DNA from 2 places in the Dorea sp. AF24-7LB genome. Region 1 is predicted to be linked to the other one. Evidence: predicted binding sites of a transcription regulator. Region 1 holds the regulator's gene; the other holds the start of a gene.

Evidence for each region. Region 1 encodes Rex, which represses fermentation and respiration genes when NADH is low (regulators of the CRP and FNR family bind a similar motif). Its sites were predicted from a motif close to ATTGTTAANTANTTAACAAT; they were not measured.
Region 2: a site for Rex is predicted at 1,964-1,983, ahead of pdxA (4-hydroxythreonine-4-phosphate dehydrogenase PdxA). Genes of this name have one in related genera too.

Annotation. Positions count from the first base shown of each region.
Region 1 is NZ_QUFR01000001.1:269,070-273,290, forward strand. It holds gene abc-f (ribosomal protection-like ABC-F family protein) at 18-1,943, opposite strand; gene DWY31_RS01320 (redox-sensing transcriptional repressor Rex) at 2,078-2,734, shown strand; gene DWY31_RS01325 (NAD(P)H-hydrate dehydratase) at 2,908-4,221, shown strand, end outside.
Region 2 is NZ_QUFR01000005.1:11,505-15,725, reverse strand. It holds gene DWY31_RS06470 (four-carbon acid sugar kinase family protein) at 1-735, opposite strand, end outside; gene pdxA (4-hydroxythreonine-4-phosphate dehydrogenase PdxA) at 736-1,755, opposite strand; gene tpiA (triose-phosphate isomerase) at 2,059-2,847, shown strand; gene dhaL (dihydroxyacetone kinase subunit DhaL) at 3,002-4,221, opposite strand, start outside.

The DNA of each region.
Region 1 (4,221 bases):
GTTTTGACTAAGATAATTTAGTCTTCAGCAAGAATTTCCCAGTTTTTATAAAGAGTTTCCAACTCTTCCGCAATCTGTACTTTCTCTTTGGCGAGTTCCTGGCATTTGACAGAGTTTGTGAAAATCTCTTCTTGTACCATAAGTTCATCAATTTCCCGGTCGCGGTCTTCGAGTACGCTGATGCGTTCTTCCGTCTTTTTTAATTCATTCTGGCGTTTGCGTTCCTTAGCCTGCAGTTCTTTTTGTTCCTGCCAGCTTAATTTGGAAGCGGAGACTTCACCGGAATCGGTGGAAGAATCAGAAGTCATATCGATATTTTCTGTATATGCAGCTGTGAGTTCTTCCTTTTTCTCCAGGTAATAATCGTAATTTCCAATGTAATTGACAAACGTATGATGCGTAAGATCCAGGATTCTTGTGGCAGTCTGATTGATGAAATAACGGTCATGCGAAACATAGAGCAGTGTTCCGGTATAATTATTCAGCGCTTTTTCCAGAATTTCTTTTGAGGTAATGTCTAAATGGTTGGTCGGCTCATCGAGGATCAGGAAGTTTGCTTCAGAGAGCATAAGCTTTGCAAGAGAAACACGTCCTCTTTCACCACCGCTTAAATCGGAAATCCGTTTAAAGACATCGTCTCCGGTAAATAAGAATGCTGCAAGCATGTTCCGGATCTGCGTATTTGTAAGAGTCGGGTAATCATCCGAAATCTCTTCAAAGATTGTCTTTTCCATATGGAGCACATGGTGTTCCTGATCGTAGTAGCCAATCTGGACATTCGTACCAAGGGTGAAAGTTCCGTTGTCTGCAGGGAGAACCTGATTTAAAATCTTAAGCAGAGTCGTCTTGCCGGTTCCATTATCGCCGATGATCGCAACGTGTTCGCCACGCTTGATCTCAAAACTGATATCTGAAAATAACGTCTGTGGTGGAAAGGCTTTACTTAAATGTTCTACCGTCAGTACATCATTACCGCTGATGGTTGCAGGTTCAAGCTTTAACTGAAAGTCTTTGTTTGTTTCTATCGGTTTTTCTACCGGCTTGATCTTCTCAAGCATTTTCTCACGGCTTTCCGCCCGTTTGATTGATTTCTCGCGGTTGAAAGAGCGGAGCTTTTCAATAACAGCTTCCTGATGCTTGATCTCTTGCTGTTGGTTGAGATATTCTTTGATACGCGCTTCGCGGATCTGCTGTTTTTTCTGAGAGTAATCAGTATAATTACCAGAATAAGTCATCAGTTCACCGTTTTCTATTTCGATGACTTTCGTTACAATCCGGTTCAGAAAATAACGGTCGTGTGAGACGATCAGTACTGCACCCGGATAATTTAATATGTAAGTTTCCAGCCACGTGATTGAATTCAGATCCAGGTGGTTGGTCGGCTCGTCCAGAAGCAGAATATCCGGTTTAGTAAGCAGAAGTTTGCCGAGAGAAACACGGGTTTTCTGTCCTCCGGAGAGCGTATTCACCGGTTTGGTAAATTCTTCTTCCTGAAAACCTAGTCCCTTTAAGACGCCAGTCAGTTCGCTTTCATAAGCATATCCATTTTCGCGTTCAAATGCTGCGGTCAGCCGGTTGTAGGAGTCCATGTGGTCTTCCAGAGAGTCTCCACTTAAGTCCTTCATCTCCAGTTCCAGCTGACGGATCTTCTGTTCCATGGCAATGATATCTGCTTTTGCCGTGCGCACTTCTTCGTAGATCGAACGATCTGTATTCATGTCCTGATGCTGGGCGAGATATCCCATAGTCTTTCCTTTGGTCAGGATGACGGAACCACCATCTGACGGCAGTTCTCCGGCAATTATCTTGAAAATAGTAGATTTGCCGGCTCCGTTCGGGCCTACAAGGGCAGCTTTCTCATGATCTTCTATATGAAAAGAACCATCTTTCACAATGATTTCTTCACCAAATGTTTTGTTAATTCCATGACAGGCAAGTATCATAAAAAATTCCTCCTTATCTGTTCACATACGTTCTTATTATAACGAAAACGTAATAAAAAAACTACTAAAAAATTGACTTTATTCATACAATTTTATATAATAACAGTTAGAATACATATGGGAAGGTGAAAAAATTGGATAATCGAGGAATATCACAGGCAGTCATCCGACGTTTGCCGCGATATTATAGATATTTAGGAGAACTCCTTGAAAATGGGGTAGAACGTATTTCTTCTAACGATCTGAGCAAAAGGATGAAGGTTACTGCGTCTCAGATTCGTCAGGATCTTAACAATTTCGGAGGATTCGGACAGCAGGGATACGGCTATAATGTCAAATATCTATATACAGAGATCGGCAAAATCCTGGGACTGGAAGAAGATCATAAGATCATAATCATTGGTGCAGGTAATTTGGGACAGGCACTTGCAAATTATGCAGCGTTTGAAAAACGTGGATTTATCCTGACCGGAATTTTTGATGTAAATCCGCGTCTGGAGGGAGTTGCGATTCGTGGAGTGCCGATCCGCATGATGGACGAGTTGAAGTCCTTTGTCCAGAAGAATGATGTAGAGATTGCTGTACTTACAATTCCAAAAGAGAAGGCAATCGAAGTTGCGAATATGCTTGTGGAGAACGGCGTGCGCGCGATTTGGAACTTTGCACATACAGACCTCAATCTGCCGGATAATATCATTGTTGAGAATGTGCATTTGTCAGAGAGTCTGATGCAGTTATCTTATAACATCAGTCGTTATAATGAAGACCAGCGCAAAAAAGGAAAGAACTAGTAAAAGCAGACGTATAGAAACAGGCATGTGTATACAGGCTTGTTTTTATACGTCCTTTTTATATGATACCTGAGCAGAAAAGCCTGCATTCATGTGAGCTTGTCAGTAAGCGGATGTAAGGTTTTGTGACTCCGCAGGTGTCATAGGTACGATTATATTAGGGAGATGAGTATATGAGGTTTTTACCGGATGGAGACAGTATGAAGGCGGCAGATAAGGATACGATAGAGAATCTCGGTATCCCATCACTGGAACTGATGGAACGTGCGGCGAGGAGTTGTATTGATTCCATGAAAAAGGAAAAGCTGGATTTTACAGATGTTCTGATTGTCTGTGGATCGGGAAATAATGGCGGAGATGGTTTTGCTGTCGCGAGACTTTTAAAAGAAGAAGGATGTGCGGTTACTGTTTTTATGGCGGGGAATCCGGCACATTTAAGTGCGGAATGCCGATATCAGTGGAAGCTTTTTGAAAGCATTGGAGGATCGATCCGCGACCACTACCCGGATGGCACATACAGCCTGATCATTGATGCTATATTCGGTGTTGGTCTGAGTCGGGAAGTAACCGGGCATTACCGGGAAGTTATTGAGTGGATGAATGAAGCGTCCGGAACAAAAGTTGCAGTGGATATTCCATCGGGAATCAATGCCGGAAATGGTTGTGTGCTTGGTATTGCATTCCGCGCAGATTATACAGTGACGTTTCAGGTTGAGAAGATCGGACTTATCTTTTATCCTGGAAAAGAATATGCAGGTAAAGTCACAGTGACAGATATCGGAATATCACTCCGGACGATGGAGAAGAACAAGAACATTGCATATCTGCCGGACAGAGAGGAATATATCAGAATGCTGCCGGACAGACCGGAAGATTCCAATAAGGGTACTTATGGAAGGCTGCTTGTGATCGCCGGAAGTAAAGGGATGAGCGGAGCTGCATTTCTTAATGCAATGGCAGCTTATCGGATGGGAGCCGGACTGGTGCAGATTTATACGGAGGAATCGAACCGGATCATTTTACAGGCACTCCTGCCGGAAGCAATCATCACAACCTATACAGAATTTGACAAGGAAGAAGTGAAACGGCTTTTAAGTCACGCAGATGCGGTATGCATTGGTTCCGGACTTAGTAGATCCAAGACTGCAAAGAAGATTTTAAAAACCGTATTGTCCAATGTGGAAGTAGCATGTGTGATCGATGCAGATGGACTGAATCTGCTTGCGGAGCATTTGAAATATACAGAATATCTTACAGAAGGAAGGTTTATCCTGACTCCGCATATGAAAGAGATGTCCAGACTGACCGGACTTTCTGTTCCTGAAATCAGAGCTAACAGACAGCAGGTGCTGGAATCTCTGACGAAAGAATGGAACGTTACCTGTGTCCTGAAAGATTCAAGAACGTTGATTGGAGAAGCCGGAAAACGGACCTGTGTCAATACAAGTGGCTGTCAGGCGCTGGCAAAAGGCGGTTCCGGAGATGTG
Region 2 (4,221 bases), on a different contig from region 1:
ATTCGGTTCCTCGGCACTGATCAGTTCTCTATAAAATGCAAGTTTTGAAGTAAACGGTCCCGGATCTACTGCAACAACATCCCATCTTAAGCTGATACATGCCTTTGCAATGTTTTCTACATCTTCCAGTGTGATTCCGTCTACGACAATCACTTCACATCCTGCTTTTTTCTGTTCTACAAGAGCTTCTTCAATGACTTCTTCTCCTGCAAGAACTTTATCTAATGTAACCAGACCGACTTTTCTTCTTGTCTGGCCTTCCAGTAATCTTGGAATATAATTTTCTTTTACCGGAGTACGCACATCCTGTGCAACCGGCGTATTGATCAGAGCCACACCATCGATAACGGAATATCCACCAACCAAGATTCTTCTGGACTGTGGCATAGCAGGTACTACTACTGCAACTGTACCTTCTTTCATCTGATCCAGCATTGCATCGATTTCTACACCAACACCACCGCGAAGTGTAGTATCAATACGTTTTGAAAAATATTCAACGCCCATTTTCTTCAGAGCGATCGTTGCTGATTTTACTTTATCATAAGCTTCATTTGCAGGAAGCGGACGGCTGTTACTGCTGATCAGGATTGCATCCAGTTCATCAATTCCTTCTGTCTTCTCTGCTGCTTCTTCGTTAAAAAATACCGCTGTTCTGGCTTTGGATCTTGCAAGGAGCACACCTGTTGTTGTTGCTCCTGTCAGATCATCTGCCACTGCTCCGATTAATGGCATTTATTTACCCTCTCTTTCGTGCTGTTTTGCAGCATACTCAGCTACAACCTTCGTAGATTCGATCAGACTTACACATCCTGCGATTCCTTTTCCCGCGATATCAAATGCTGTTCCGTGATCTACAGAACTTCTGATAAACGGAAGTCCGAATGTCAGTGTTACAGATTTTTCGAAATCAAGTGTCTTACAAGCAATGTGTCCCTGATCGTGATACAGAGAAAGGATTGCATCGAATTTACCGGATTTACCAATGTTAAATACAGAGTCAGCCGGGCAAGGTCCGATTGCATTGATTCCTTTTGCTTTTGCAGCTTCAACGGCCGGTCCGATATCTGTAAGCTCTTCTGTTCCGAATAATCCGTTGTCTCCGTTGTGTGGATTTAATCCTGCAACTGCAATCAGTGGATTCTCGATTCCGACTTTACGAAGCTCTTTATCAATGTTGATAACGTTCTCTAAGATTACGTCTTTTGTTGCATAGTGGCAAGCGTCTACTAATGACATGTGACGGCTTACAAAGAATACTCTTAATTTATGGCAGGAGAACATTGTCAGCGCATATGGAGAATTTGTCTGATGCTGATAAATCTCTGTATGTCCAGGCTCTTTTACTCCGACTAATTTGATAGCTCCTTTGTGGATCGGAGATGTAGAAACTGCATCTACTTTCTTAGCCATTCCAAGTTCGATAGATTTCATAACCCAGTCGATTGCCATCTGTCCTGCAAGCTTCTGCTCTTTTCCCCACTCGATAGAGTCTGTATCGTAATCTCCTGTTTCCAGAATATCGATTGTTCCAAATTCATATTTTGCTTCGGAAGGATCTGTGATCTTGTTGTATTTTAATTCTTTTCCAAGAACCTTTGCAGCTCTTTCCATGATTGCCTGACTTCCAATCACAAATGGTTTACAGCATTCATGAATCTCTTCTGAAAGCATAGTTCCTACTACAATCTCTGGTCCGATACCTGCCGGATCTCCCATTGTAATTGCTGTAACTGGTCTGAATTTCTCGCTCATTTTTCTCTTCCTTTCGTTTTCGAATACTTTCGTTTTATGTTTTGTATTTTTGTTTTGTTTTCATTTGTTGATTTTATTTTATTACTTTTGCTTTCGTTTTTCAATAGCTTTTTATCATTTCAGTAGATTCAAACACATTCGCATTACAGTTTTTGTGAATATTTACTATTATTTGCGCCTATTCTTTCGTTTTTTTTCGTTTTTTCGTTTTGTTATTTTTTTGTCATGGATTTTGTTGCATTTTTTTCGTTTCGGATGTATAATGAAACCAACAATTTTTCATATAGAATCGAGGAGGATGACATGAAGAAAAAGTTATACTTTGGAAGTAACCTGAAAATGTACAAGCCTATCAAGGAGACTGTAGAATATCTCCAGTCACTGGTTGAACATACAAAGGACATCAGCCGTGACGAGATTGAACTGTTCATCATTCCTTCCTATACAACACTGGAAAGTGCAGTGAATAAAGTAGACCGCAATTATATAAAAATCGGTGCACAGAATATGTGTTGGGAAGACGAAGGTCAGTTTACCGGAGAGATTTCACCGGTTATGTTAAAAGAACTCGGGCTGGATCTTGTAATGATCGGACATTCCGAGAGACGTCATGTATTCGGAGAGACAGACGTTGAAGAGAATAAGAAAGTAAAAGCCGCTCTGAATCATGACTTCACAACTCTGCTCTGCATTGGTGAGACTGCTGAAGAGAAGAATTTCGGTATCAGCGCAGAAGTGCTCCGCACACAGTTAAAGGTCGGCTTCCACGATGTTCCGGTTTCACAGGTTCCGAATATCTGGGTTGCTTATGAGCCGGTATGGTCCATCGGTGTAAATGGAACACCTGCTTCCGCAGATTACGCGGAAGAGATGCACAAAGTTATCAAAGAGTGTCTGCAGGAGATCTTCGGTGATGCTTCTAAGGACATTCCGGTTCTGTACGGTGGAAGTGTCAATCCCGGCAATGCCAATGAACTCATTGTTCAGCCATCTATTGACGGATTATTTACCGGACGTGCTGCATGGCAGGCAGACAAGTTTGACAAGCTGATCCGTGATGCAAAAGCTACTTACGAAGCAGCACAGGCATAAGTCCTTTTGCTGTTTGCTTACTTATATTATTTATCAATTCCAAAAGAAGCCCCGTTTCACCGGTATGTGTGAAACGGGGCTTCTGCTGTTATTTCCCTATTAGTTTTTATCCACAATACAGACTTTGAATTTTGTAATTTATCCACACTGCTTTTTACTTCTCTTCACAGATATCCTCTACAAATTCACGCATTCCCTGAATGATCAGCCACACAGACGTTGCTCCTGCATCCTGGTATCCGATGGCACGTTCCATCAGTGATTTGGCGCGTCCAAATGCTGCCTGATATTTCTTCGTGTTCTCGACACCTGCTTTTGCGGCTGCCTCCGCTGCGCGCAGCATCTCGGCCAGGCTCTTTTCACTATTTGCTTCCATTGCCTCTACTGCCGGAGCAAGTGCATCCACCATCGTCTTATCACCGACTTTCGCTTTGCCTCTCTCCTGGATTGCTGCAAGGCTTTTCTTTTCCATATGCGCCAGTTCTTCTGCACCGATAGCCTTCTTCGCTTCCATGCCTTTGGCACCGGCAAGATACAGGCTTCCGAAAATAACACCGGATGCGCCGCCCATTGACAGGAGCATTGCCTTTCCCGCCGCCTCGAAGAGTGCATAGACATTCTCTTCATTCTCCATATGGGAGAGTTTTTTCTTAACTTTCTGCATGCCGCCCGCCATACCGATTCCATGGTCTCCATCACCAATGGCACTGTCTACTTCTGTCAGATATGGTTTCTTTGCAATGATCTTATCAGCAATATATAAAAGCATATTTCTTGTATCAGCCGCATTCAGTTCTTCCAGAATTCCGGCTTTGCTTCTTACAATCTCTGCCGCTTCCACGTCATTTACATCAAATTCCGGTTCTGACTTAATCTGTACATCTTCCGTCTGGCCGCCAGCTGCTTCACCGGTATTTCCCGTAAGCTCTCCCTTCGCGTAATACGGACAGTAACATGGCATATCGTAGTATTTCTTCAGTTCTTCATCCAGTTTAAATAAAGTAATGGAAAATCCACCCATTTCCTGACTGGTACAATAATTGTTCAGATCTGTATCGTAAACTTTGATTCCATCTGCATCCAGAAGCTTTTTCACTTTGCGGAAAACAATTGCAAGTTCTGTGATCGTTGTAGAACCGAGACCGTTTACAAGTACACACACTTCATCGCCCGTTTTCAAATCCGAATCGTCCAGAATCTGCTTATACATCTTCTCGGTAAGAACATCTGCATCTTCCCACGTAGTGCGCAGTACACCGCGCTCGCCGTGCAGTCCCATGCCGTATTCAATCTCGCCTTCGCCCAACGTAAATATCGGCTGTTCCACTCCCGGAAGCTGTGCAGGTGCAGTTGCAACACCAATCGTTCTTGTAT